Regions from separate parts of the Paenibacillus allorhizosphaerae genome, predicted to be linked through region 1. Evidence: riboswitches for the same ligand, from Rfam matches in the RefSeq annotation. Region 1 holds a riboswitch; each other region holds the start of a gene.
What was found. Region 1 has a riboswitch for ZMP and ZTP ahead of rpiB (ribose 5-phosphate isomerase B). Riboswitches for the same ligand answer to the same signal wherever they lie in the genome.

Region 1 (9,821 bases):
AACGTCCTCGTAATCGATGCGGGAATCTTTCTCGCTAACGCCGTATGCTACGAAGTTGTACAAAATACCGGATGCATTGACCGGACTGCCGTGCGTCAAATGACCGCCGTGCGCCAGGTTCATGCCAAGCACCGTATCTCCCGGCTGCAGCGCCGCAAGGTAGACGGCCATGTTCGCTTGCGCACCGGAATGCGGCTGCACGTTGGCATGGTCGGCGCCGAACAATTGCTTCGCGCGGTCGCGGGCGATGTCTTCCACGATGTCCACATACTCACAGCCGCCGTAATAACGCTTATTCGGGTAGCCTTCCGCATATTTGTTCGTCAGTACCGTCCCCATCGCCTGGAGCACCGCTTGGCTGACGAAGTTTTCAGATGCGATCAACTCGATTTTGTCGCGTTGACGGCCGAGCTCGAGGTTCATCGCCTCGACGATTTTCGGATCTTGGTTACGCAAATGTTCCATGATGTTTCAATTTCCTCCCCATAATGAATGATCTATGTGTTATTCGCAAGCACCGCTGGATTCCGGAGCCTGCTGCTCATACACTGCTCTTGCGCCGCCGATCAGCTTCGGCCGGGTGAAGGCTGCGGCGACGGCCGCTTGTCCAATGGTTCGAACCCGAGGTCGGAACGGAACCGCCACCCGTTTCAAATGCATGCCGATCAGCGTGCCGCCAATGTCGATGCCGGCGTGCGCCTGCACCGTCTCTACGACGACCGCATGGCTCAAATGCTTATATGCGTAAGCGGCCATGGAACCTCCGGCTTTCGGCACCGGAATGACGCTGACTTGCTCCAATCCGTACCGCTGCATCGCTTCCCGCTCCATGACGAGCGCCCGGTTCAAATGCTCGCAGCATTGATATACCGGATAAAACCCGCATTCCGCTCGAACGGCTTCCACCGCGTCATAAATATGCTGTGCAACCGTCTCGCTTCCGGACGTGCCGATATGCTGCCCGAGCACCTCGCTGGTGCTTGTCCCGATGACCACCAGTTGGCCCCGCTCCAAGCGTCCTGCCTGCACAAGCTCGCGAACGATCTGCTCCACTTGCGTGCGAATGTCCGTCATCGCGTTCTGCTCCCTGTACAAGTAACGTTACGATTGGACTGCATATTTGTCTTCCAGCGCCTTCACTTTCCCTACGCGGTTTTTGTGGCGTTCGCCACCTGAAAAACCGGTCTCCAGCCAAATTTTGACGATCTCCTCCGCTACGCCGGGGCCGATGACGCGCTCGCCAAGCGATAGCACGTTGGAGTCGTTATGTTCGCGGGTCGCTTTCGCCGAAAACAAATCGTGAACCAAAGCGCAGCGAATGCCCGGCACTTTGTTGGCGGCAATCGTCATGCCGATGCCCGTTCCGCAAATCAAAATCCCTTTGTCCGCCTCGCCGGATGTGACCTTCTCGCATACGATCGCCGCATAGTCGGGATAGTCGACCGACTCGCTGCCCATCGCTCCGTAATCCTGCACTTCATGTCCGAGCGATTCGATGAACGGCTTGAGCACATCCTTTAAGCGGTAACCCGCATGATCCGCACCCATTGCAATTTTCATATTGTTTTCGCCTCCCAGCTATATGCAACTGCACACCGACGCTGCGGCGGTTGCAATTGTCCAATCATTTGCAACTGCGGCTCCGTGACAATGGCAGTTGACGATCCATACCACTCTCATTATAACCGAAACCGGGCATTTTAGGGCAATAACGCAAAAAGAGCATGACACATGCGGAGATCCGCATTGCGATGCTCTTTGCCCAGGCGACCGGCCGTATGTTCCGATGCTCCACTGTGGTTGCTTCCACTCGTCGCCAGTTACATCGGACCCTGAATTGTTATACGCTTATCATAGCCGATTCGGCGTTCGCTGTAAAGCCTATCTTCCCGTAGCGAACGAGGAGCGGCGAATGTCAGTCCAATGCTTTGAGCTTTGCCGTCAGCTTGATAAGGCAAGCCTCGATTTCTTCCGCACACTTGCGGTAGGCGTGCAGCGGCCCCCCGAACGGATCGGCAATATCCGGCGACGGAAGCTCTCCCCCTAAAGTTCGCAGCTTCGCCTGCTCCGCTTCCGAGATCGGTTGCGCCAACGCTTGTTTCAGCTGCAGCTCGGTCACGAAGCTTTCCAGCTCCGCCAGTTTGGCCGTTTCTGCCGGATCGTCGTGCACATATTCTTTCAGCGTGAAGATTTTGTCTACCGCCGCCGGGTACAGCTGAATCGTGTGCCTTTTATGCGAAGAAGTCATGGTCAAGACGAGATCCGCCCATTCGATCAACGGCTGAGACAAAAAAGTCGAATGCCTGGGCCCCTCGGCTCCACGCTCCTTCAGTACGGAAGCCGCATGATCGGACGTCGGCGTTCCGTCGTAAGCCGCCACTCCCGCAGAACGCACCTCGTATCCGGTTAAATTTCCTTCCGCCAGCAGCTTTCGCAAAATGCCTTCCGCCATCGGGCTTCGGCAAGTATTCCCGGTACATACGAACAAGATCCGGTTCATCGGTTTCTCCCACCTTTCTTACGGATTGCATCTTGCTTTCCCTGTATAACAATCCTGTAGCCCTCCTCGTGATCCGAGAAGCTTTGTGTCCATGGCAAGAAGCTGCCGCGCACCGAAACGTTATTTTCGAAGAGCCCCGAATTCGGGCGCTCTTCTTATTTTACCCTAAAATGGCCCATTTATGGGCCAGTCTTTCGCGGGGTTACAATAAAAATTTAATGCCGAAGGCGAGCAAAATAACGCCGCCCAGCGCCTCGCCATATTCTCCGATCCATTGCCCTACGCGCCGCCCGAGCATCAGTCCGATCACGGACATGAGGCCGCCCATCGCTCCGAACATCAGCACAGTCAGCACGGTATCTCCCGCGAACATGCCGAGGGAAAGGCCGACGGAGAAGGAGTCGATGCTGACGCTAAGCGAAAACAAAATGAGTCCCCAAAAGCTGCGGTGATCCACGGAACGAAACTCATCCGAGCGGAGCGAGCTGTACAACATATGGGCACCGAGCAGGACGAGCAGGATGCCGCCGCAAAGCGTCGCAACTTGTCCAAGCAGCGCGCTGATATAGCCGCCCATCAGGATGCCGCCGAGCGGCAGGATCATATGAAAAAGAGCGATCACTGCGCTAATTTTCAATACATCGAGCTTGCGTACCCCTCTCATGCCGATGCCGAGTCCCAGTGACAGCGCATCCAGACCAAGGGCCGCGGCCATGAGCCAAATGGTCACGAATTGCCCCCATACCAGCGGCGATGTCCAATCCATGCTTCCCCTACCCCCTGTCCTGTTCCTAACCAACATATGCGGACAAGGGGCAAAACATGCTTGCATCGCGGAGCGCCTAAGGGCCTATATGCGAACGATCCGGCCGCCGGCCGCTTTGCGCAGCCGGTTCATGACGGCGGCGCCGATGCCCTGCTCGGGGCACGCCTCCGCGGCGATGAAGCTGACGCCGGCTTCATCGAATTCGCGCAGCGCGGCGTAGAGCCCGCGCGCGACGGTGTCCAGGTCGCCGAGCGTGCCGCAGGCGACTTCATGATCCGCGCGGAGACGGCCGGCGTGTTCACGGTACGTGAAGACGCCGGTGCGCTCGCCGCGCGAGCGCGCTTCATCGAGCTCGCGCTGCATGCGAGCGAGCACCGGTTCAGCGGCGCCGCCCTGAACGAGCACCATCGCGCCGCGCGGAGCGTAGTGCGCGTATTTCATCCCGGGCGCGCGCGGCGCCTCGGGCTCCTGCTTGTGTTCGTCTGCCGAAGGCTCGAGCACGGTGACGTCCGGCAGCGCGGCGCGAAGCTGCGCTGCGATGATCCCGCCGGGCCGCAGGATGTGGAGGGCGCCGTCCGCGCCGAATTCGACGACGGTCGATTCGAGCCCGACGCCCGTCGGCCCGCCATCCACGACGCCGGCGATGCGGCCGTCGAGATCCTCCAGCACGTGTGCCGCATGCGTCGGGCTGGGCCGTCCCGAACGGTTCGCGCTAGGGGCGGCGACGGGACATCCGCTAGCTGCGATCAGCTGCAGCGCGACCGGATGGTCGGGCATGCGAAGCCCGACCGTCGGCAGCCCCGCGGTGACCAGCGGGGACAGCACGCCGGGAAGCACCGGCAGCACCACGGTGAGTGGGCCCGGCCAGAAGACGTCGAGCAAACGCGAAACGGCCTCATCCGGCGGGGCGGTGAGCTCCGCAAGCTGAGACCTTTCGGCGATGTGAACGATTAGCGGGTTGTCGGACGGTCTGCCTTTCGCCGCGAAGATCGCCGAAACCGCCTCCGTATTGGCGGCGTCGGCCCCAAGGCCGTATACCGTTTCCGTAGGAAAAGCGACGAGCTTCCCTTCTCGGAGACTTTCCGCCGCTTCCCTCAGTCCATCGGCGTTGCCGCCGCTTGCCGACAAATCAATCTTCCAAACCTTTGTCATACCTATCCACCCTTTTCTTTCGTCACGCAAACAGGGAGCCGACCTTCTTCAGCAAATCCCACAGGAAGAAGCGGATTTCCGGCTTCGGCGCCGATGCGGATGCCAGTTGTTCCTCAGCCTGTCCCGCAGCATCAAGCGCCTTGCCTGCACCTTTGGAAGCGCCCGCTTCCTGAACCGTTTTCCCGTTAGTCGCCGATTTTCCCGCATCCGCCGTTTTGCCTGCGGCGGTTTTTGCGTCTTTTGCAGGCTTGCCTGCTTTCGTATCTTGACTTGCTTTATTGTCATCGGCCTCATCCGCGGCTGCGGCATGCGCCGTATTTTTCTTTACCATCATCTCCGAGTCGACGAAGCAGAGCGGAGGAAACAGCACGCACCACCAGTTCTGTCCTTCCGCAGCACCGATCGAGACGCGCAGCGCCTCGTAATCGCCGGCCGGATATACTTGGTTGCCGTACATTTTCGTCGGGAACGGCACGACGCCAAGCTCCACTTTATAGTCGTAGTCAAATCCGTTGCTGCGCAGCGTCTTGCCGACAAGCTCATGCAGCTCCGGCAAATGCTCACGCACCACGGCGCGCGCCGCTTCGATGCCTTGCGGCTCCGTCACCCAGCCGTTCATCTGCTCGATAATCGCATCCCGCACTTCCCGCTTTACCCACTGGTCGGCAGGTGCATCGGAATTAGCCAAAATACGCAAACGGATCGACTCCTGCGGGATGATATCGCTTGCCGTCTCCGCTTGTTCAGCCGATGCATACAGCATGGCGTTTGAGCGATTGGATTCCCAGCAAGTCATCATCACCATCAGAGCAAAAGCGATATAAGCATATCGTTTCCAACCGAACCGTTTGACCATCATCAGCAGCCCCTCTCGAACTCTTGCAACTCTAGTTGTCAGTATGTCCGAATTGAGAGAGTTTATACGTATGAGCCTAGTAATCTATTAAAATATTATGCTAGTGACGGCTTCCGGTAGGCGATCACATGCCGCTCGATGCCCGCCAAATCGGGGATAACCCGGACTTCGTCCCAGTCCGCCGCCTGCTCCAGCAGACGTCTTACCTCGCCGGCTTGCCCCTGCCCGACCTCGAAGCCCACGAGCGACGGTAGCGCGGGCAGCTCCGCCAGCTGCGATGTCAGCCTGCGGTACAGCACGAGGCCGTCGACGCCGCCGTACAGCGCCGTTCGCGGCTCGTACAGCCGCACCTCCGGCTGCAGTCCCGCTTCATCCTCCTCCGGGATGTACGGCGGATTCGACACCACGGCATCGAGTTTTATGCCGCGTTCAATGTACGGGACGAGCAAGTCGCCTTCCATGAAGGCGATTCGCTCCTGCATCCCGTTTCGCGCTGCATTGGCCTCAGCCACTTTCAACGCGTCGGGCGAGATGTCGGAAGCCAGTACGCGCCATTCAGGGCGCTGCACGGCGAGGCTCACAGCGATCGCACCGCTGCCGGTGCCGACGTCGCACACGACGGGACTCTCGCTCTTCCGTGCCCCGGTTTCCCACAGCCGCCGTCCTAGCGTTACGACCGCTTCGACGAGCAGCTCCGTCTCCGGCCGCGGTATGAGCACCGCCGGCGTAACGGCAAAGGGGAGCCCGTAAAACTCCTGCTCCCCGATCATATATTGCACCGGCTCGCCGCTCGCCTTGCGCTCCAGCAGCCGCTGCCAATCGGCTTCCCGCTCCTGCGGGAACGGCTCCGGCCAGCGGAGCAGCAGACCGCTGCGGTCTTCGCCAAGCAGGTGCTCCAGGAGCCGCTGCGCGTTTGCTTCCGGTTCCCGCACCCCGCGCTGCCGCAAAAAAGAAGAAGCCTCCGCATAGGCTTCACGTATCGTTAACCGCCGCGTATCAGACACCGGCGTATTCTCCTTTATCCATCAGCTCGGTTTGCGAAGCGATCGTCAGCGCCGATATGATCTCGTCCATATCGCCGTTCAGCACCGAATCAAGCCGATGCAGCGTTAAACCGATCCGATGATCCGTCACGCGGCTTTGCGGGAAGTTGTAGGTCCGGATGCGCTCCGAACGGTCGCCCGTCCCGACTTTGCTTTTCCGCTCCGCCCCGTACTTCTCCATCTCTTCCTGCTGCATCTTGTCAAAAATCCGGGCGCGCAGCACTTGCAGCGCCTTCTCTTTGTTGGAGTTTTGCGATTTGCCGTCCTGGCACGTCGCCACGATGCCCGTCGGAATGTGCGTCACGCGCACCGCCGATTTCGTCGTGTTGACGGACTGGCCGCCCGCACCGCTCGAACAAAACGTATCGACGCGAATATCCGCGTCGTGAATTTCAATATCGAAATCTTCCATCTCTGGCATGACGCCGACGGTCGATGTTGACGTATGAATCCGCCCGCCCGATTCGGTCGTCGGAATGCGCTGTACCCGGTGCGCCCCGCTCTCGAATTTCAGCTTGCTGTACGCCCCTTTGCCGTTCACCATGAAGATGATTTCCTTGAAGCCGCCAAGATCGTTCATGTTCGCATCGAGCACCTCGGTGCGCCAGCCTTGAGAATCGGCAAACTTCGTGTACATCCGGTACAAATCGGCCGCGAACAGCGCCGCCTCATCCCCTCCGGCCGCGCCGCGGATTTCCACGATCACGTTCTTGTCGTCGTTTGGATCTTTCGGCATCATCAGCACTTTGATGCGTTCCTCGAGCTGCGCTTTCCGTTCCGTCAGCTCGTCGAGCTCCATTTTGACGAGTTCCTTCATTTCGTCGTCGAGCTTTTCGTTTTGCATTGCCCGCGCCGCTTCATACTGTTCCACTACGCTTTTATATTCCGTGTAAGCTTCGTACGTTTCCTGCAGATCGGATTGCTCCTTGGAATACTCCCGCAGTTTTTTCGCATCGCCAGCCACATCAGGGTCGCACAGCAGCTCGCTCAATTTCTCATAGCGGTCCGCCAGCGCTTGAAGTCGATCCAACATCGTCATACACCTCTTCTTTCTTCCATTTTCGTCGTTTTTCCTGCTGCTTATTCCTCATCGTCGTCCGGGTGGCGGTCCGTTTCAACCGGGTCCACATTTCCCAAAGCCGCCGCCGACCGTAACAACTTTCTTCGGATCGTAAGCTTCGTGGCTAAACGTTGAAACGGAAATGCATGACGTCGCCGTCCTGAACGACATATTCCTTACCTTCCAGACGAAGCAGCCCTTTCTCTTTGGCCGCGTTCATCGATCCCGTATTAGACAAATCTTCATAACCGACCACTTCCGCACGAATGAATCCGCGCTCAAAGTCTGTATGGATGACGCCGGCTGCTTGAGGGGCTTTCATCCCTTTGCGGATGGTCCACGCGCGAACCTCCTGCACGCCCGCCGTGAAGTACGTATACAATCCTAGCAGCTTATACGCAGCCTTGATCAAGCGGTTCAAGCCGGATTCCTGCAGCCCGAGCTCTTCCAGGAACATTTGCTTGTCCTCGCCCTCCAGCTCCGCGATCTCCGATTCGACTTTCGCACTGATCGGCACCACTTCCGCACCTTCCTGCGCAGCGTATTCGCGTACGCGCAGTACGAACGGGTTGTCTTCGGCATCCGCCACTTCCGCCTCGCTCACGTTGGCTGCGTACAGCACCGGCTTCATCGTCAGCAGATGCAGGTCGCGAATCAGCAGCTTTTCCTCGTCGCTAAGATCAACGCTGCGCGCCGGTTTGTCATTATAAAGCGCCTCTTTTACCCGTTCGAGGCATTCCACTTCTTGAGCGTACTTTTTATCGCCGCTCTTCATATTTTTGCGGGAACGGTCAATTCGCTTATCTACCGAATCCACATCGGCCAAAATCAGCTCGAGGTTGATCGTCTCGATATCGCTGATCGGATCGACCGTACCCGAGACGTGCGTAATGTTCTCATCCTGGAAGCAGCGTACGACATGCACGATCGCATCCACTTCGCGGATGTGGGCCAAAAATTTGTTGCCGAGGCCCTCTCCTTTGCTTGCGCCTTTCACGAGCCCGGCAATATCGACAAATTCAAATGCCGTCGGCACAATGCGGTTCGGCGTCACAATCTCGGCTAAGCGATCCAGGCGCTCATCCGGCACCTCCACCACACCGACGTTTGGATCTATAGTACAGAATGGATAGTTCGCCGATTCCGCTCCCGCCTGCGTAATAGCGTTAAATAACGTAGACTTGCCGACGTTCGGCAGCCCGACGATCCCAGCTTTCAATGCCATTCCAAGGACAACTCCTTAATGTTATGTCTAGGGAAATTCCTAACTTAAGATTATACTACAAAAAGAAGCGTCATGTCACCTTACGCCCCTATGCAAAAAATACCGTCTGCTTCCCAGTCGTCAAAAACGGTATGTTCGGTCGGCTCTCTCGGATCGGTTGCAGTACTCTAGGCAAATCAAAGAAGTCCACTTTTCGCGTGGTATGGATAGTACGAATTGGCATATCGATCCATCCCATAATATGTTAGTTCATCCATTTTCGTTTGTGGCGAGAGCTGCCATATCGGCCGAAAAAGGCGTATTCACACTTTCAACAACGCTGTGGACAATCCGTTGTGCATAACGCGAAATTGCGCTTCATCCCCATTTTTTCTACAATGATATGTGAATATCGATAACTTATCCACAATTTTATCCACAGCATGTTAACAACGAATATTTGTTCGTTTGCTTTATACACAAGTTTGAATGAGGTGCGGCGATTGTCTTCTCTTGAATATTCTCATGAATTTTTTATGCGGGCAGCTATTGAAGAAGCCGGTAAAGCCGAGTCGATCCGGGAAGTTCCGATCGGCGCTGTCATTGTCCGCGGTAACGAAATCATCGGCCGCGGCCATAACGTGCGGGAAACCACCCGCGACCCGCTCGCTCACGCGGAGCTCATTGCCATTAAACAAGCCAGCGAGTATCTGGACGCCTGGCGGCTGCTGGACTGCCGGCTTTACGTCACGCTGGAACCCTGCCCGATGTGTGCCGGGGCTATTGTCCAAGCCCGCGTTCCTACCGTAATCTTTGGTACGCCTGATCCGAAGGCGGGCTGCGCGGGAACGCTGATGAATCTGCTGCAGGAGGAACGGTTTAATCATCGGGTGGAAGTCATCAGCGGCGTGCTGCAGGAGGAATGCAGTGCGATGTTGACGTTATTTTTCCGAAAACTTCGAGGGAAAATATGACGCAGCCCGCTTGATCGTAATGCGAAAAATTCCGTTTACCGACACGGTTCACAGGTTCTTTACATCTATTTTTTCCTATGATATTATATAAAGACTTCGTCCTTAAACGAAGATCGAGACGTGGCTCAGCTTGGTAGAGCGCTTGGTTCGGGACCAAGAGGTCGCAGGTTCAAATCCTGTCGTCTCGACCACCATACATATAAGATTGCGGCGATCGGGCCGCAATTTTTTTTTTGCCCAAAACGAAAATGCACCAATGGGCACTA
Region 2 (9,821 bases), on a different contig from region 1:
TCCGACGGAGCTTCACGTAACGTGCTGGAAAATAGGGACGACTGTCGCATCGAAAATCACTCCTTCTAAAAATGAAATGAAAAACAAAAAGACACATTCATCAGGGACGAATGTGTCGTGGTACCACCCAGTTTTAATCGCAGGCAATAGCGATCCTCTGCCCGATTAACGGTCGGTGCCGGCAGCGGATACTCGATTTCACCGCTACAGCTCGCAAGGCGGGGAGCATTCATTCGTATGGAGAAGCCTTTCACCCGGGGGCTTCTTCTCTGTAACCGACGATATGAACCTCATGTCCTTGGTCAAAGCCATTGTTTTCGTAATTTGCTTTAATTTACACTATTTGTAGCGCATAGTCAACTAATAAAGCCCCTTGCATCATGCAGCCGAACGTTTTGCAGCTTGATTCATTGCAACCATCGCCACCCGAATTGCGTTTATAAACTAATAGACGAAACGGATAGAGGGGGCTGTACGATGGATTACATACGGGATTATGCGATGTATACGGCCATTTTCGGCATATTTAGCTGCAGCTGGTTCGGCTGGGCGCTGGAAAACCCGAGACCAAGCTGGCGCCTGTATCTCGGCATCGCTTCCGGCATTTCGCTGCTGGTTGGCTTATTCGGTATTTATTTAAGCATAACGCATTGGGACGCAGGCACGGCCTTGTCGGAGCCCGGCGCATACGATCATTACTTGCTGTTCGTCTTCATTGAGTTTTTCTTGGCTGGTATCGGCGCTTTCTGGCTGCTAAAAAATAAACGTAGTAATGTTGTCGCTCCATGGATTGCTTTTATTGTGGGCGTTCATTTTTTCTGGCTAAAAAGCGTATTTCAAGATGCCGGCTTATATCTTCTGGCCGTACTTCTCATCGCGGTGTCGGTCATTTCATTATTCGTCTCCAAAAAGCTTAACGTCGCGAGCAGTGCGATTACCGGAATCGGCGCGGGTACCGTGCTGCTCTGTTTTGCGGTATTGGGATGGATCCGCTTCGTTACCGCCTGAAATCAGACTCCGCTCGCATTCATGCCAAGAAGCCTTTCAACCGAAAGGCTTCTTATCCGTTGTTCCTTCGCTAACATTATCTCATTGCCGGGAAAAATAAAGTGCTGCTTCCACCAATCGGGTGGCGTAGCCCATTTCATTATCATACCAAGCAGCAACGGATAACAAGTTTCCATCGAGTACTTGGGTTAACGGAAGATCAATGATCGATGAATGGTGTTCGCCAACGATCCGGGCGGAAGAAAACTCGTCCTCAAGGACGGATAATATGCCGCGTAATTGATCGCTACTCGCAGCCGTTCTGAACATTTCATTCACTTCTTCACGCGAAGTGCTTTTTTCCACTTGCACATTCACCTCAACGATGCTGCCGGTACGAACGGGTACCCTGTACGCTTTACCGGTAATATTGAGTTCCGGCCATATAAATTTAAGCGCTTTGGCTGCGCCCGAAGAGGAAGGAATAATGTTCTCGGCCGCCGCCCAGGAGTCTCTCATCGCATTCATAGGCTGGTCGGTTAAAGATTGGCTGTTGGTGTAGGCATGCACCGTAGAGAAAAATCCGCTCTTGATCCCCAGCTTTTCCCCGATGATTTTCACTACCGGAGCCAGCGCATTGGTGGTGCAGCTTCCCATGCTAATAATGTGATGCTGTGACGGGTTATAATCTTCCAAGTTAATGCCCGGCAGCAGAATCGCATCGCAGTCCTCCATCGACTTGCTTGGAGCGCTTACGAGCACTTTCTTTGCCCCGCGATCCAAGTGTGCCTGGGCGCCGCTTCGAGTCGTCGCTCTTGCCGTACAGTCGATAACGACGTCGACGCCCAGCGCTCCCCAATCCGGCAATGCGTCTTTCGAATTCAGATATGCAATCTCGTTATTGTCTATGATGAATCGATCGGATTGAGCCGTTACATGGCCCGGATACTTGCCGTAGTTCGTATCGTATGCAAACAAGCTTGCCAATGCTTTACTGTCTTTAATATCGGAGATTGAAAATGGAACAAACATGTTTTTTAAAAGCGCGGCTCTCGTGGCCGTTCTGCCAATTCTCCCGAATCCATGGATTGCAATGTTTCCCATACTATCGCTCCCTCTCCTATCATTTATGGGACATATAATGTCCCGTAGGGACTTATTTCGTCCACAACTGAATTATACCACCCTTTTTATGGGAAATCAATCCCGTTTCCAATGCAACAAAGACCGATCGGACTGCGTTTATTTGTTAGAACGATTAACGTTTAAAACGATGGAGTGTGTGCCGCCTTGAAAAGAGTTCCATTAACGCTTGCGATGAGCGCCGGCCTGCTGATCGCCGGTACGACGACCGCTTTTGCGACCGATGCCGTGAAAGCCGTGTTATTTCCCATTCAAGTATTCATCAATGGGAAAGCTCCGGCGCTTCCTGCGGAAAGTCCGGTCCTGAACTACAACAATCAGACTTACGTCCCCCTCCGATTTTTCTCCGAGCAGCTCGGGCAGCAGGTCGAATACAACCAAGGCCGGACGAACGAGCAGAGCAGCGTAACATTGGGTTCTCCGGACCGCGGTTCGGCGGGGCAAGCATGGCATTTGACCTACTTGATGCAGCCCGGCAATCATAGAGATGCTCCACTCTCCCTCATGTTGAACATGAAGGAAGTAAATCCTGAGGAAAACAAGCCTTTGGAAGACCGCAAGTATCAATTTCAAGCTTCGATTTATAACGTCGGCGAGCAGGATCTGGTTCTGTTAAACGGGTTCAAGATCGATTTGGAAATGGTGAGAGGAAGCGAAGACGGAAACAGGGAGGTCGTATGGGAAGGCTCCATCGAACACACCCCTTTGAAGGACGGCCCGGCCCATATCAACGGGCTTCCGATTCCCGGAGCGAATAACGACATGTTTTGGGGCGTTCAATCGCCGGCCTGGAGCTGGGATGGCAAGGATCGCAACGGCGCTGCGCTGAAGCCGGGATCTTATTTTTTAAGACAAAAGGAAGGCGCTCATCTGCAATATACGATCATGAACGGATCATCCGAAATTCAGATGCATCAATTCAATCGCAGCATGGCTAACGGGATCGCCGGTTTCGACATACGCCCTCTCCCTTAAATGAAGCAAGGCTGCCGAGCTAAGAATATGGCCGGCAGCCTTGCTTTGCATATAACCGTATCAAACGTCGAAGTCCGATTGCTGCAACAAGCCACAGCCTTATTGTGGGGAAGCGCTCGGGTCAAAAGCCTTTATATGATTCCACCTTATATAGTATCCACGATCGGACATCGGAAATAAGGTACAGCGTCCCGGAAACCACGGCAAGGTCATCTTTCTTTGTTACATCATAAAGCAATTTCAGCGCGTTCTTCCATTCCGGCTCCACATACATCCGGATTTGCAAATGATGTTCATCGGCGATGCGCCGCGCCAATTGAAGTAGATCGTTTGCAGGCATCTGATTCCGAAACGCCGGTTCGGTAACAATAAGCGTATCGACTAACGGTAACATGTGCTTGAGGTATTCCGTATGCTCCTTCGTATTCAGCATGCCCATCATCAGGTTCAATCGATTATATGAATAGATCGTACGCAGTGCATCCGCGAGCGTCTGAGCTCCTTCCGGATTATGCGCTCCGTCAAGTACGATTCGCGGTTCGCTGGAGACCATCTCGAGCCGGCCGGCCCACTCCGTTCGGGCTAATCCTTCTTCGAGCCCGTACAAGCTTATGCCGTGCCCGGCCCGCAATACCTCCAAAGCCATGAGCGCAACCGACGCGTTCTTGAATTGATGCCGTCCGTTCAGCCAGATTTGCAACCGTTCACGGCGCCCGAACGCGCTCCGGAAGTTGAAAACTTGCTCGTTAAGCTTGGAGGATACCTCCTCAAAATCGAAATCCCGCTTCAACAAATACAGTGGGGAACCTTGAGCTTCACTACGCTGCCGAATGACTCCGATCACTTCTTCCTGCTCCACGCTGCTTACGACAGGGATACCGCGCTTGATAATGCCGGCCTTCTCGTAGGCAATCTTTTCGAGCGAGTCCCCCAATACGGCCATATGGTCATGACCGATATTCGTTATGACGGAAACGAGCGGCGTAATGACGTTCGTCGAATCCAGCCTGCCGCCTTGACCTACTTCCAGGACGACGAAATCGGGCCGAACTTGGGAAAAATAAACGAATGCCATACAAGTCGTCACTTCGAACATCGTAGGGTGACCAAGATCGGACTGCGCGACCTCATCCACTAAAGGCTTCAACCGATTCGTAATCGCAAGCACCTCGTGCTCGGGGATATCTACGCGGCTGCATTTGATCCGGTTCGTGAAACGTTCAATGCATGGCGAGGTGAACGTTCCTACCGAGTACCCGCTTCTTAGAAGCATCTCTGTCAAGAACGCACACGTCGAGCCTTTGCCGTTCGTACCGGCGACATGAACGAATGACAGCCCGCGTTCCGGATGCCCCAGCTTATCGAGCAGCATGTCCATTCGTTTCAAGCCCGGTTTGATGCCGAAAGGAACGATCCCCTCAATCCAATTGACAGCCGTAGAAAAGTCTTTGAAATGATCCATACGTGCACCTCCTAGAAAATAAAAAAGCATTCGATCCGAAGATCGAACACTTTGCCCAGGCGTACGGCTTTGTCCGTATGTGCTCCCTCGTGGTTCACCACGTTTACGCCAGTCGCACATACCAAATATTTACTCTTATTATAGTCGACCGGCTGCAATAAGCAAGGCTTTTTTCAAAGCGAGCCTCGTTCGGTTTCCTTTCATTCCCGTAATCAAATGTGTTTCTTCGCGACGATGGCGATTTCATCAGGCAAATACGATTTCATTGTACTGCCCTGCACTTCCGTTTCGACCATGCGTTCTATTGTAAAACCGGCTTCGGAAATCGCATTGACGATATCGGCCATCGTATGAAAAATTATTGACGGTCGGCTTGTTCACATTGACACCGAACCTTCTTCCGGCTGCGGTTGCGTCAAATCGATAGTAATGCGGCGCTCTGTCGTGATAACGGCGCTTAATCTCCAGCATTCCGTTATTTTCTTGCAACAACTTGCTCAACGGATGCACTCCTGCATATAATACGCGTCCCCCTGGTTTCAACACCCTGTACCATGTCTTGAACGCTTTCTCGATGTCTTCGTACCAGACCAAATAGGTGGCGTAAACGATATCGTAGGCGTCATTCGGGATGGGTGGCAAGGTTTGGGCATCGGCTACTTGAAAATCCACGTCCAAATCCATGATTGCGGCATTTTTCTTAGCGATTTCGATCGCTACTTCGCGAATGTCGCACGCCGTCACCTTTGCGCCCAAATTTGTCCACGTGAATGCTTGGCTGGCATCGCAGGCACAGCAAGTGTCGAGCAGTCGAAGTCCCCGAACATCGCCCAATAGACGAAATTCAAAGGAATCGTCCACCCCGCCTTCGGCAAAAAACTTGTAATAATCGGGCCTGTCTTTCAGAATCGCTTCCATGTATTCCGGGTGGTACGCATCCCACTGCTTTTGGATCATGAGGAGATGGTCGTTTTCTTTCACAAGCTTCACTCCTTCCAGTGGGATTATTATACAAACATGACGCTGCGTACCAGTAGAGAAACTTCCGTTTGAGGTTAAACTTTACCCGTGCATGTTCGAAGCAGGAGCAGTCTTCCCGCCAGTCAGCGCCTTATTCGCTGACCATTCTATACATGAGAATCAAATCGATATAGCTGCCTGAGCCGAGCTTGATTTGCCGCATACGCCTGCCCTCCTCCAGAAAACCAAAACCTTGATAGAGCCGGATCGCATGCTCATTCGTAGAAAATACCTCCAGTCCGACTTTTTCAATGACCGGGTGAGATTCAGCCCAACCCAGCATAGCGGAAATCAATAGCTTTCCAATCCCTTTTCCCCTCCACTGACGAAACAACATCATGCCAAATTCACCATAATGAGCTCGCCGCTGCAAGGAGGGTGTATGAAAAACGAGCCAGCCGGCGACCTCGCCGTTCACCTCAGCGACGATGAACAGTTCCTTTTCGCTTCTGGAGATTTTATCGATTAAACCGCGGTAGCTTTCTTCCGAATTGCGCAATTCATGAGGCTGCGTGATGACAAATTCGTTCTCGTCCACAACCGATCGCTGAATATGATAGGCGTTCAAAGCATCTGCGGGCGCTGCGGACCGGATGACAACGTGCTCTCCCGTTGACAGGATCTTTTCAATAATCGGGATCGTGGCCATGGTTTTCACTCCCTTTCATTCCTATCGATCGGTCGCTATCTTACGGGGTATTTCCGGTCGAATCTAACTGAAACGTGTTGGTGATACCTCCAGGTTACTCGAACAGTTTATTTTATTCATTCCCACTCCGGTTCAAGTCCTCGATAAGGTACAGTAAAATAAAAATATCCGCCATTATAAAATTCCCGGTAACAAAAAAAAGCCTTGGTGAGAGAATGTCACCAAGGGCAAACGATTCGTTTCGTGAGTGATATTGATTCACAATACCGGCTACAGCACTGAGTCAATATCTATGCAGCCGACCCGTAAAAACCCGCTTTCATCCTCATAAGTAAACGCCACCTTGCTGCTGTCGGGACTGAACGACGGATGGGGATGGCCGGGATGATGCTTCCAGCGGTCGATCTCGCACAGAACGGCGGACTTGCCGTTCCGTACGTCGGTTAGCACGATTCGGCTTCGCGTCCCTCCAGGTCCCGTATCCGATACGGTCCAGCGCCCGTCGGGGCTAACGGCAGCGTGCCAATGGACATGCTCGCTGTTGACGCAGCCCCAGCGCTCCCCGTCCTTCGTTACGTAATATATTCCTGTCGGAGTCAGCGGACTGACTCCGTATTTGACGAAATACAATCGCTCGCCGTCATGCGACCACATTTCGTGGCCTACGCATTCGCCGACCGTGCCGTCATCCAGCCGCTTCTGCTTGAAAATATTGTCCGCCTTGCCTGTCTTCGCATCGACAACCCAGATCCGGTCCGGTATGTGCTCGGTCGCTCCTTCATGCGCGTAGAAGATGAGACCGGATAGACCGGATTCACCATGGCGTGGCTCGCTATCGGAAACGGCTTGGCAAACAACGGGTCGATAGCAACGCGCCATTCGCCGGTAGGAACGTCGATTGATAATACAAGCGTGTGCTCCTCCCGGCTGCCTATGACCGATACGGTCATGCAATCGTTTGAGATCGACACGGGACCGACCAGTTTCATCTCTTCATCGACCGTACATATTTCGCGAACGTGAGCACTGTTGTAATCGACGGCAAGAATTTTGTTGCCGACGCAGTAATAGTAATGATCGTCGGACGCGGATGTCCCCGCCTCGTACGGAACGTTCTCGGCCAAAACCTTGCTGCCGCCGGTTTCCGTATTGTACAGCACGTACCGGCATCGGTACGTGTCCGGATTCACGTTCGCCGATACGATCAGGTCGCGGCTGTTGCTTCTCCACGAAGAAGCGGTAAAATACCCGTGAACCGTATGGGATTGTTCGCTGCCGACGGAATGGATCGTGCGGCCGGTTTGCGCGTTCGTTACAAGCTTGGCTGCCAGCATGAAATGATCGCCTTCTTTCCCATTTCGTATATCGTTTATTTAACTTTCAGCTTGGCAATCTGCTGATTGATCTGTTCTTCTGCTTCTCTTAGCGCAGTGTTGACGTCTTTGTCGTTCACGACAACTTCCTTGAATTTCGCTTGCATGACGGGAGCGGCTACGGAATCATATTTCGACACCGGCTTTCTTGTTGGGGCAAGCTGATTTTTAATTAAAGCTTCGCGGTTTTTGCCTTCCAGTATCGGGTTTTCCTTTCCGTACTCCTTCTTGATCTCCTGGTTTTTCAACACGGTCATTCTTCCCTGCTTAATCTCCGCCGTCTGCACTTCATCCGATAAAATATGCGCGATCGCCTGGAAGGCTTGCTCCTTATACTTGCTGGTTTTGGAGATCGCCATGCCGGGGGCGAACATTTGGATCGTTCGGCCGGGAGCCTCCTTGAAGGTCGGGAGCGCGACCACATCCCAGTTGAGGCCTCCTTTGATCGCCTCTGGCAGCGATCCGAAAATCGTCGTCGAAGCGAACATGGCGAGCGTTTTGTCCTTCAAATAATACTGCGACGCTTTTCCGTAATCTTGTGAAGCGAGCTTGCCGCCGTCCATCTCGTAAATCCGCTTCATTGTGCCGAACCAGTTTTTCCACGGATCGGTATTGACCACCGCATTGTCATTCGCGTCGAGAAGCGGCAGAGATAATTGATTGTAAGGGATCAAGATGTTGTCATTGATGCCGATGCCGCGAAACTGCACGCCGTCCACCAGCTTCGTCACTTTTTTGGCCAGCTCGATCGCATCGTCCCACGTCATGCCATCCTTCGGATACGGTACGCCGAATTTATCGAATATATCTTTATTGTAAAACAGCGCCTCCACATTGATCGAGCGGGGCAATGCGAGCAGCTTTCCTTCATTGCCTGCACCTGCATACGCCTTCATATCATCGATTACGGCCGGGTCGATCCGGCCCAGGTCGAAGTTGTATTTTTTGGCGAGCAGCGTCATGTCAAGCGGAACGTCCAAGTCTTTGTACGTAATAATATCCGCACCGCTGTCGAGGAAAAGAATGTCCGGCACCGTGCCCCCCGCCACAAGGTCTTCGATCATGGAGCCTTTCGCCCGTTTCACCACTTGAATCGTAATAAACGGATATTTCTTTTTGATCGGCTCTTCGAACGCGGTTTTGAACAATTCATCCCCCATGCTCGTGTTGAATACCGTGAGCGTGATCGGTTCCGTACTCATCGCCGCAGGCTCGTTCTTGCCTTTATCCGACGGAGCCGGATTCGCATTCCCACCTGCCGGGCCTCCTTGCGCACACCCCGCCATTCCTAGCGCCAGTGACATTACACCGGCCAGCCAAGCAGACCTGCTCTTCTTTGTATAGGTCATATTGAACCCTCCCGATTGATCAAAATAAATAAATTTTTTTTCATTTCTAAGTAAAACGCTTCCAGAATACCAAGGCGTTCGTATATGATTAAACCAAATTTAAAGCGCGTACTACACGCAAGGCATGCTTGCTTCATATCCGATTTTACTATGAGGAATGTGCAATTGAGGTCGTGGGAGGAGGCTCGTGATGAACGTTCATGATTCGGAACCTTTTGTAGACAGCATGGTCAACAATGATTTGAAGGATTTGCCCTTCTTTATTAAACATCGCTGGACCGACTTGCATTTTCGCATGAATTTTCATTCCCACAACGGGTATGAGCTGTATTTCGTCCATGACGGCACCGGCAATTTTTTGACAGACGGCCGGATTTATACGATCGACGGATTCGATATCTTTTTGATCGGAGAGAACGAGATTCATAAGCCGATTCCCGCCCAAGGCCGTCCGTTTACCCGGACCGTCATTAATTTTTTGCCGGAGTTTCTGCATTCCAGCACCAAGAAGAAGTGGCTCGAGATGTTCGAGAGAGCGCACCATCCGGATAAGATGCACATCCGCTTGAATGCCAAGGAGCATTCGCACATATCCGCTATATTGTCCCGCATGCACGAGGAGTACTCTACCCGGGAGTATGGCTTCGACCAAATGCTCGGCGTTTATTTGAACCGGCTGCTCTTCGAAATTTATCGGCTGCTTCATTCCGGCAAAGAACCGGATTCCAAAGCGTCCGGCAGCTCCACCAATGCCATCGTCGAAAACGTCATCAACTATTTATCCGAGCATTATGCCGAAGACGTTTCTCTCGATGAGCTCGCCAAAATGTTTTTCATAACCCCTTACTACTTATGCCATCTGT
Region 3 (9,821 bases), on a different contig from region 1:
AGCTTGGTCGAATCGACGGGCGTCTTCTTCGCCCTCGGCAAAATGGTCGACCGTGACATCCGCTCGGAAGATTTGGCCCGCGGCTACCGTGCGGAGGGACTAGCCATCGTCCTCGGCGGTTTGTTCAATGCGTTCCCTTATACGACGTACTCGCAGAACGTGGGACTGCTGCAAATGAGCAACGTGAAAACCCGCGACGTCATTATTACGGCAGGCGGCATCTTGGTCGTCCTCGGCTTGATCCCGAAAGTAGCGGCCATGACGACGATCATTCCCGCACCGGTGCTCGGCGGCGCTTCGATCGCCATGTTCGGCATGGTCGTATCCTCGGGCATCCGGATGCTCGGCTCGCAAGTAGACCTCAACCGGCACGAGAATTTGCTGATCATCGCTTGCTCCGTCGGCATGGGTCTCGGCGTAACGGTTGTTCCGCAGCTGTTCGACCGACTGCCGCAAATGGTGCAAATTTTGACTGACAACGGCATTGTTGCCGGCAGCATTACGGCGATCGTATTGAACCTCGTGTTCAATGTTGGACGCAAGCAGGACGCCGGTGCCGCCGTTCATGAATCCGCAGCCGTCAAGAAAGCGGGATAGCAACGCGAGGAACAGCAAATGGTCATTTCCTGATATAACACGAACCTCTATCGCAGACGCGCAAGTTTGAAGGCGCCTCGATAGAGGTTTTTTTTACATTCCGGACGTAATCCGCATTGAACGCTTTCTATTTATTTTATAACGTATCCATATTCCAGCCGTTTATGAATTTAGTGTCTGCATGGCGATATCCGATCAAATCCGGGTTTATACGTAAAATGGTTCCGAAGGAAACCGCCCCATGAATTGCTCGATTTCATCGCGAACGCGCTGCAATTCGGCTTCATTCTCCGCATGACGGGTCGCTCGGATGATCCATTCCGCCACATTCGCCATATCCTGATCTTTCATCCCGATCGTCGTAATCGCCGGTGTCCCCAGCCGCACCCCTGACGGATACCACGGCTTCGTATCGCCGGGGATGGCGTTTTTGTTCGCTACGATGCCCGCCGTCTCCCATCGCTTCGCCAGCCAGTTTCCATTCTTCGCGCTAAGACCGTTAGCGGAGCCGACGACATCCAGCAGCAGCAAATGATTGTCCGTTCGGCCGCCCATCAGTTTGAAGCCTTCCGCCTTGAGCATCTCCGACAGCAGTTTCGCGTTGCGCACCACTTGACCTGCATACAGCTTATAGTCCGGGCTCATCGCTTCTTTCAATGCAACCGCCATTGCCGCAATCGTATTCATGTGCGGCCCGCCTTGTAATCCGGGGAATACAGCCCGGTCGATCGCGGCGCCGTACGGTTTCTTGCAAACAATCAGACCGGCGCGCGGGCCGCGAAGAATTTTATGCGTTGTTGTCGTCACAATGTCCGCATGGGGAAACGGGTGCTCATGATAGCCCGTTACGCACAGGCCGCAGATATGGGCAATATCCGCCACCAACAGCGCACCGGTTTCCCGGGCGATTGCTCCCAATTGCCGGAAGCTGATTTGCAGCGGATAGGCCGTCGCGCCGCAAATAATCAGCTTGGGCGAATGCTGCTTCGCCAGGCGGCGAATTTCTTCATAATCGAGCTCATAGCTTTCGTTCAGACGATACTGCACGGCATTGTAATAATGCCCGGTAATATTCACGTTGTGCCCGTGCGTCAAATGTCCGCCGTAATCAAGCGCCAGCCCGAGAAACGTATCGCCCGGCTTTAAAAAGGCGCTCAATACCGCGAGATTGGCCGGCGCGCCGCTCAGCGGCTGGACGTTGGCGTGGTAATCGCCAGGATTAGGCGTGAACAGCTGCAGCGCGCGCCTGATGGCAAGGAGCTCCAATTCGTTCGTATGCTCCTGCCCCCGGTAATACCGGCCGCTCTGCTGCTCCTCACGACTGCCGTTCGACCATAAATACGGATAGCCTTCGGCATATTTGTTCGTGTAAGAAGTGGCTAGCGCAAGCTGCACCGCCTTGGAGCTGTAATTTTCCGAAGGAATCAAGCTGAGCGTACGGCGCTGCCGCTGCGTTTCGGCCGATACCAGTGCGCCGACCTCCTGATCGTACTTCGTAAGATAGCGAACCGCGTTTTCCATACCATCACTCCCGTTTTTATTGTTTAAGTAAAAACAAAAAAGAGCACTTCATCTTTCGATAAAGTACTCGCCCAGGCGTTCGGCACTTGGATTCCGCGTGCTCCCCCATGGTTCCCCATGTTCCGCCAGTCACACACGGCTTTTTCACTTGTCACTATAATATGGAATATTCTGAATATTGTCAATCGCGGGCGACAAAAATAGGTATGTTAGCCGAGAAATGCCGACAGCATCCAAGTATGTTTCTCAAGAGATGAATAGATCGCCAGGAACATGTCTCCGGTTGTCTCGTCCCCTTCTTTGTCAGCCAACGCCATTCCTTCTTTCAGCTCGGCCAGCAGCCGCTCGAAATCTTGCACCGTCGTCGCTACCATCGCATTCGCGTCTTCGTTCCCGGCCGCCTCGGCAACGGACGCCAGCTCCAGTGCTTCGCGCATCGTCGCGACAGGCATGCCGCGGAGCGCCAGCACCCGCTCCGCCAATGCATCGATATGAAGCGCCGCTTCGTTATACAGTTCTTCAAATTTTTGATGCAGCGTAAAAAATTGATTACCTTTGACATACCAGTGGTAATTGTGCAGCTTCACATACAATACCGTCCAGTTGGCAATTTGCCCATTCAATGCTTGAATCATCGTCGTACTCATTGGTCATCCCGCCTTTTTATGAGAATTGGTTACACCGTAACTTGGGCCGCTTCCACTTCGTCCAAAAACTTCTCGCAGTCGAGCGCCGCCATGCATCCGGTTCCCGCTGCGCTGATCGCCTGCCGGTAACGGCTGTCCTGCACGTCTCCGCAAGCGAAAACACCGGGAATGTTCGTTTCGGTCGTGCCGGGCTTTACGAGAAGATAACCGTAATCGTCCGTCGTCAGCTGGCCGCCGAGAAACCGGGTGTTCGGCGTGTGGCCGATCGCCACGAACAGGCCGTCCGTCTCGATGATTTCCTCTTCACCGGTCTCGTTGTTTCTCAACTTCAGGCCGGTCACGCCCCGTTCCCCGGCCACCACTTCCAGCGGCGTCCGATTCAGGCTCCAGCTGATTTTATCATTGTTGCGAGCCCGATCCTGCATGATCTTCGAAGCGCGAAGCTCGCTGCGCCGATGAACGAGCACCACTTCGGAAGCAAACCGTGTCAAATAATTCGCTTCCTCCATGGCCGAATCGCCGCCTCCGACGACGATGATCTTCTTATTGCGGAAGAAAAATCCGTCGCATGTCGCACAGGTGCTCACGCCGCGGCCGACATTTTCTTTCTCCCCCGGAATGCCGATATATTTGGCCGACGCCCCGGTGGAAATAATGACCGACTCCGCTTGCACTTCCCCGATGCCCTCCACCTGAAGCGTATACGGCCGCTTGGAGAAGTCGACTTCGTTGACCCAGCCGGTTTGAAAACGGGCGCCGAACCGCTGCGCTTGCTTTCGCATATTGTCCATCAGCTCGGGCCCCATGATGCCGTCAGGAAAGCCCGGAAAATTTTCAACCTCCGTCGTTGTCGTCAACTGTCCTCCCGGCTCCGGTCCCTCGATGACGAGTGGCGCCAGACCCGCTCTTGCCAAATAAATCGCGGCGGTCAGCCCCCCGGGGCCGGTGCCTATGATAACGGATTTATACATATACAGTTCCCTCCTACTCATTATATTTATACTAAATCTAAATTTATTTACACACCGATCATACCACTGGAAATCATTTCTTTCATGAAGAAATAATGAAACCTCCATGAAGAAATCATGAAGGTTTGGGGAAGCCAGGACCGCTATCATATTGTATGCTTTTCCATTAATCCGTCGTATGATCGAAAGCGACATGCCTGTCAACAGGACCAGCTGTTCAGCACGCCGATTGTTTCCGGCTTGGCTTTCTGGTACACCACGATGTACTCATCCAGCTGCCTGCTGATTTCGAGTACTTTCTCATGATGAAGACACCCGTACTCCGCCGCTTCTTTGATCATCTTATAGCGAAGAGCCTCAATCTTCTCTTTCAAATATAGTTCCATGTTCCCACTCCGTTCTAACTACTGTTATAAAGTAGTATAAAACAGAGCGGTTGTATTATGCTGTTGCATTTTGTCGATAGTTAAAAATTTGCAAAAAAATTTCAAAAATACATATTTTTTGTGAACATTTGTTTCATATTGAAAACATAAGGAAGAATTTTGGCGCCTCCTTGTCCAACGCTATACAGAATACACTTTCAAGTTTGCATATTCGCCAATGAGCGGGGCCATTTGACGAAACCCGATACGGCCTTGGCCAAGCGTCTCACCGAACGTATGCCCGTCATCTTCCCATTGAAGCACGGTCAAGCCGTCCACCGCAAAGGAAATGTTTCCATTCCGCTTCTCCAACTGAAGCCGGTACGCGCGAGTTGCATCGTCGACGTCCGGGATCGGATCGGCGCCCTGCGTAACCAAATGAAAGCCGTAGCTCTTGCGCAAATTGCATGTATGAAAAGCGCGCTCCTCCGGCCATCTTCTGCGAAAATAAGAGAGATGATACGCGTCCATATCGCCATGATGATACATCTCATACTCCCCGGTGCGAGGTGTAAGCGTCGGGGAGAACAAGTCCGCTCCCCCTTTGCCCTGAGCCGCAAAAAACAGAATGCACAGACCCGGCTCGCGAATCGGCCGAAACTCCCATTCGATACGAATGTCGGGAGGAAAAACGGCCGGACACCAAAAAACGAAATTAGATTTTTGCCCTTCGGCCGGGTCCTTCACGCTCTCCAGCCGCATCCGGTTCAGCGGAAACGAAACGGCGGCTTCGCCCTCCAGTACAAAATCGCGAATATCATCGCTTGACGCTAGCGCATTCTCATATATCAACATGAAATTCACTCCTGACTTTGCCTATTTAAAATGGACTTCTATCTTGTACATACGGGCAATTTCGTCCATTCGCCGATGTTCTCGACAAAGAACGTGAGTTTTCCCCATAATGGCCTCGCTATCGACAAAGGAACTTATTTCGACCGGCTTGTGCAAATCGGAGCCGTCACATAGAAACTTCTCGTGCATGCGTTGCCTCATCGCTGCTGTGCCCGTTTTCGAAACATGCCGGGGGTGCAGCCTTCTTTTCTGGCGAACAAGCGGGAGAAAAAGGAGCTGTCCGCAAATCCGACGGCAATCGCGATCGCTTCGACGCTGCGATTCGATTCGAGCAGAAGATGCTTGGCTCGTTCGATTCGAATTTGATGCAGCATTTCCGTTATACTTACTCCCGTTTCCTGTTTAAAAATGCGGATAATGTGCCGCTGGCTCAAATTAAACTGCTGCGCCAAGTCGGACACCGTAATTTTCAGGGCAAAATAACGTTCCAAGTACGTTCCGATTTTTCTGACGACGATTTCATTGCCGATTGACCTTGTAGGACTGATCGGCTCCGTCCCTGCTCTACGCTGGCTGAACCGGGAGAGCAGGATCAAAATCTCGGTCAACTTGTTGCGCGCCACAACGAGATATCCGGGCGGCTCGTGCTTCATCTCATGCAGCAGATCCTCCAGTAGCGCCAACATGGCGGAGGACTCCCGGCTGCTTAGCGACAGGACGGACGTGAACGGTTCATGTTCTTTGAACATCGGGGTCAAGTACGGGAGTCCGGAAACGGACGGCTGATCGGTCAAGCCGGCACGGACAAATTGCGGCATAAACATGCAGTTGATAATTTCCAGCCCGCTTCCTTCCTCCACCCGATATACATGCGGTTCCCCGATAGGAACCACATATATATCGCCGGCATGAATCGGATAGGTAACTTCCCCGATCTTATGCAGCCCCTTTCCGTTCACAACATACACCAATTCGATAAATTCGTGCACATGCTCCGGCGGCGTATTGTGCCTTTCGTGGGACGAGCGCTGAATCCAGAAAAGACCTTCCTCTTTTATGTAATCCTTTAACTTTTTGACGATCACGCTTGCACACCCCCTACCACCAACTATACCGCTTCTCGGTCGTTGATGGTAGGCACTGTGCGCGATTTAGAAGACCTGGCGGCTACGGCCCCGCGCTTGCGAAACGGCAATTTCCAGCTGAATCGCCTGATTGCGCCGCGACTGCCGAGCAGCACACAACGCGTACCGGCAAAGGTACGCGCTGCAGTAAAATGCCGCTATAGAGGGCACATCATTTCAAGCGGTAGGTCAGAAGCGACGACAGGAAGACGAGCGCCAGTCCTTGCCCCCAGCCTTGTACGCGCTGATTCGGGACGTTGCGGTAGCCGTCGGCGTCCTTCATGACTGCCGTTCCTGCAGAAACCGACGTCACTGCTCCGGCGGCAGTCACTTTCCCTAGGACGCCCGCGATCGCCGGCTGAATCGCCTTGTTGTACAGCGGGCTGCCGATCGCTTCGTTGAAACGGACAAGCGCCGCCGCGATGCCCGCCGAGCCGGACGTTTCCGTATAGGACGAAGCGTCCTGAAGCAGCGTATGCCACAATCCGTCGGCGGCCTGCAGCCGAACGAGCGAACTGAGCTGGTCGCGCAGAGAATCGTGAATCTTCATGAAGGACGGATGCGTCACTTCCACATCCTTCAGCGCCATCGCCATCGTGTACGCGGCCCAGCTATTGCCTCGGGCCCAGAACATGGCGGACATGTTGTTCTGCGCGATGTGATCCCAGCCATGATAATACAAGTTCGACTCGGGATCCTGCAAGAACCGTTCATGCCCGTGATACTGCAGCAAGCCGTCTTCCAAATAATCGGCGCGTCCGAGCAGCGTTCCCATGCGAACGAGGAAATAGCCGGCCATGAACATCGTGTCTACCCACGCCTGCTCGGGGAAGTTGTAATTTTGCGACACCGTATGCTGAAAAATGCCGTCGGCAAACCGCGGAGCGTCATGTCGCAAAAAGTCGGCCATCAGCACGGCGGTTTCCAAATAAATATCTTTCTGCGTAGCGTTGTACAGATGAATCAGCGAATGTCCGATCGAAACCGCATTGACGGTCAGCTTCGGCAGCCCCTCCTCCAGTTGGGCGTCCACCCATGCTGCGAGCGCCTGCAAGTAGCTTTCGTTGCCCGTCGCTTCATGGGCTCTGCTGACGCCGTAAAAAGCGACACCCGCCGGCCAATCCCAGGTGAAATCCATGGCGAAGGTGCGGTTTACAATCTTGTCTATCGTCGTTTTCACTTCTTGCTCGTCGTACATTAAAGGTGGCACAATAAATCATTCCTTTTGTCGTATTCGAGATCGTAAGCGCGCCGCCAAGCGGCGGCGAAGCGCGGATTGACGAGAACAGCTTCTATTTGGACTCCCGAGGATTACTTCTTCTTCAAGTCGTCCAGCGCCTTGTTCGCTTCTTCCTCCGCTGTTCGCAGCATCGTATTGATATCCATTTGGCCGGAAGCGAGCTTATTCAAGTTTTTCGTATAAATGGAAAGGATATTCGCTTTGCTCTCCTCCACCGTCTTGTCGGCGATCTTCGGATATTTATTGTAGAAAAAGGCGCCGTAATTTTTGCCCTTGAACGCACCTTCCGAGCCGAGCGCCTTTTGAATTTGCTCGTTTTTGAGCGTCGTCATCAAGCCTTTCTTGGAAATTTCCATTTGGAATTCGTCCGAAGTAAGGAATTTCAGCACCTGCATCGCAGCATCCTTGTTTTGCGCCTGCTTCGTAATGGCGAATATGCCCGGGTACGACTGCGGCCCGACGCCCGGAAGATCGCTCATCGTCGGCATCGACACAATATCCCAGTTAAAGTTCGACAGCTCCGTTTTTTGCACAAGCGGCAGCACCGGAGACGACGGGAACGTGGCCAGCTTCTGTTCCTTCGAGAACGGAGCCAGGTCGAGAATTTTTTTATAGTCGGTCATCGCTTTCTGGTATACCGGACTTTGGGTAGGCTCGATAAGCTGCGTTTGCAAAAGCTGCTTCCACTTGTCGCTGTTGATCGTCGATTTCATCGTCGTTTTGTCGATCAGCGGAAGCGAGTAAGGGTTGACCAGGAACAAATGGTTGACCGAAGGCGAGAACCCGGTGTAAGCGACCCCGTCTCTCTCCACGTTCAGCTTCTTCGTCAGCTCGTTGAACTGATCCCACGTCATGCCGTCTTTCGGATAAGGCACGTTCAGCTTGTCGAACAAATCTTTATTGTAAAACATTGCCATCCGTTCGTTGTACACCGGGAGCCCGTAAATGGCTCCATTGCCGAACTGCTTCATCATATCGATCAGCGACGGCTCGAACCGGCCGAGATCGACCTGATGCTTCTTTAACAAATCGGTCATATCGAAGTTCAGCTCGGAGGCGATATTGCTTGTCGGGAACGAACCGATGGAGTCCCACTGGATGTCGATCCGCTGCCCGGCATTGATCAAATCGTTCAAGTCTTTGCCAGGGACAACCCGCTGAATGTACGTGATCGTATAGTTCGGAAATTTTTTGCGAATGGCGTCGCCGTACCGCTCATTGAAGCTTTCCTCCGAATCGCGGCTCATCGAATAAAAGATCAGCTCCGCCTTCTCGCTTGCTATTTTGGAAAGATCGTCCGACCCTGACGCTGACGCAGGCGCTTTCACTTCTTTGCCGCTGCACGCTGACAGGGCCAAGCTTACAGACAATACAACCGCTGCAGTTCCCCATGATCTGTTTTTCATCAGAACCCCACCTCTATGGTTTAGTAGCTATCCGGTCCTGGGCTTGCTCGCTCGGCTTCGCTCTCCTTCGCACATCTCTAGCCTTCCGGAAGCGAGTCCGCCAGCAGCTCCAGGCTAAGTATCGTATTGAGCGACCACTGCGAGGCGATATTGGTGCTAGCAATGTCGATTTCTTGTACCGGTCTTACATAATGGAGCCCGTCCACGGAATCGGGCTGCCCGATTCGGGCCATGAATGGCTCGTTCAGCAATATATCCCACACTTTGCGTGCCAGCTCCTTGTCATTGCCGCGGGATGCGCCGTACGCAATGATGCCGGAGGCTAGCACCGGGTGATCCCAGCTCCACTTGGCGATGGCACCGCCCGTCCGCTCCGCTTTCTGTTCCTTGGACAGCAAGTAAAACAACCCGAACTCCGCCATCATCTCTTCCCACTCCGGATCTTCCAGCAGCTCCGCCAGCTCGAACCACACCTGCGGTCCGCCCATGCAGACCGCCAAATGCCGGCCCCAGTTATCGTCGCCGAAATGCGTCAGCCTGCCGGACTTCGGATCGTAGCCGTAGACCGGACCCGACCGCAGCCGGAAGGGCATGCCCTTGATGTCGGCGATGCCGATCAGCAGCTTGTCGCGGTACTGCGTATCCTCGTACCGTTCCCAGCGGGTCATCCAGTTGGAGCTGAACGCCGCCCAGTCAGGCCCGACGCGAATATGGGTCGGGAATTCGTCCTTCGGGTAGTAGGAACGCATCGGATCCAAATGTACGGTCGTATAGTCGGAATCGGCCACTTCGTTCATGATGTCGCCGATCCGCTCATCTGCCGTGAGATAATAATAGTAGCGGTGCAGTCCCGCCATCGCGATGCGCGCTTCCTTGCAGCCGCAGCCCCAATGAATGACGTTGTGCCGCGTGCCCAAACCCGCGTATTCGCCGATATGGTACACGTCGACCTCGCTCGTATGCCGGGTCATTGCCTCGGCCAGCCGGAAAATATCCTCCCGGCCCGAGCGGAGGAACATATACCACAGCCACATGTTCGGCGCGAGCTCCGTATTTTGCCAAGCACATCCTCCGACGTCGTAGCGCCATACGTGC

Region 2: it holds a riboswitch for ZMP and ZTP, as region 1 does, so the genes downstream of both, ACFQI7_RS07620 (bifunctional folylpolyglutamate synthase/dihydrofolate synthase) here and rpiB (ribose 5-phosphate isomerase B) in region 1, are expected to answer to the same signal.
Region 3: it holds a riboswitch for ZMP and ZTP, as region 1 does, so the genes downstream of both, ACFQI7_RS07895 (serine hydroxymethyltransferase) here and rpiB (ribose 5-phosphate isomerase B) in region 1, are expected to answer to the same signal.

The regions. Positions count from the first base shown of each region.
Region 1 covers NZ_JBHSRV010000012.1:12,941-22,761, reverse strand. Annotated here, with positions in the region: gene ACFQI7_RS29340 (serine hydroxymethyltransferase) at 1-465, opposite strand, end outside; gene ACFQI7_RS29335 (TIGR01440 family protein) at 505-1,074, opposite strand; gene rpiB (ribose 5-phosphate isomerase B) at 1,102-1,560, opposite strand; ZMP/ZTP riboswitch at 1,754-1,834, opposite strand; gene ACFQI7_RS29325 (low molecular weight protein arginine phosphatase) at 1,916-2,500, opposite strand; gene ACFQI7_RS29320 (manganese efflux pump MntP) at 2,703-3,266, opposite strand; gene ACFQI7_RS29315 (L-threonylcarbamoyladenylate synthase) at 3,351-4,418, opposite strand; gene spoIIR (stage II sporulation protein R) at 4,441-5,274, opposite strand; gene prmC (peptide chain release factor N(5)-glutamine methyltransferase) at 5,370-6,278, opposite strand; gene prfA (peptide chain release factor 1) at 6,271-7,350, opposite strand; gene ychF (redox-regulated ATPase YchF) at 7,502-8,602, opposite strand; gene tadA (tRNA adenosine(34) deaminase TadA) at 9,085-9,555, shown strand; tRNA gene ACFQI7_RS29285 (tRNA-Pro) at 9,670-9,746, shown strand.
Region 2 covers NZ_JBHSRV010000001.1:1,730,157-1,739,977, forward strand. Annotated here, with positions in the region: gene ACFQI7_RS07600 (proline--tRNA ligase) at 1-50, opposite strand, end outside; gene ACFQI7_RS07605 (hypothetical protein) at 478-1,008, shown strand; gene ACFQI7_RS07610 (type I glyceraldehyde-3-phosphate dehydrogenase) at 1,090-2,091, opposite strand; gene ACFQI7_RS07615 (stalk domain-containing protein) at 2,278-3,105, shown strand; gene ACFQI7_RS07620 (bifunctional folylpolyglutamate synthase/dihydrofolate synthase) at 3,227-4,567, opposite strand; ZMP/ZTP riboswitch at 4,614-4,693, opposite strand; gene ACFQI7_RS07625 (class I SAM-dependent methyltransferase) at 4,814-5,548, opposite strand; gene ACFQI7_RS07630 (GNAT family N-acetyltransferase) at 5,679-6,236, opposite strand; gene ACFQI7_RS07635 (TolB family protein) at 6,507-6,890, opposite strand; gene ACFQI7_RS07640 (hypothetical protein) at 6,899-7,570, opposite strand; gene ACFQI7_RS07645 (ABC transporter substrate-binding protein) at 7,606-8,958, opposite strand; gene ACFQI7_RS07650 (AraC family transcriptional regulator) at 9,149-9,821, shown strand, end outside.
Region 3 covers NZ_JBHSRV010000001.1:1,794,660-1,804,480, forward strand. Annotated here, with positions in the region: gene ACFQI7_RS07890 (nucleobase:cation symporter-2 family protein) at 1-597, shown strand, start outside; gene ACFQI7_RS07895 (serine hydroxymethyltransferase) at 805-2,118, opposite strand; ZMP/ZTP riboswitch at 2,181-2,261, opposite strand; gene ACFQI7_RS07900 (Dps family protein) at 2,328-2,765, opposite strand; gene trxB (thioredoxin-disulfide reductase) at 2,795-3,736, opposite strand; gene ACFQI7_RS07910 (aspartyl-phosphate phosphatase Spo0E family protein) at 3,937-4,122, opposite strand; gene ACFQI7_RS07915 (DUF1961 family protein) at 4,303-4,956, opposite strand; gene ACFQI7_RS07920 (AraC family transcriptional regulator) at 5,154-6,041, opposite strand; gene ACFQI7_RS07925 (glycoside hydrolase family 88/105 protein) at 6,253-7,290, opposite strand; gene ACFQI7_RS07930 (ABC transporter substrate-binding protein) at 7,392-8,726, opposite strand; gene ACFQI7_RS07935 (exo-rhamnogalacturonan lyase family protein) at 8,804-9,821, opposite strand, start outside.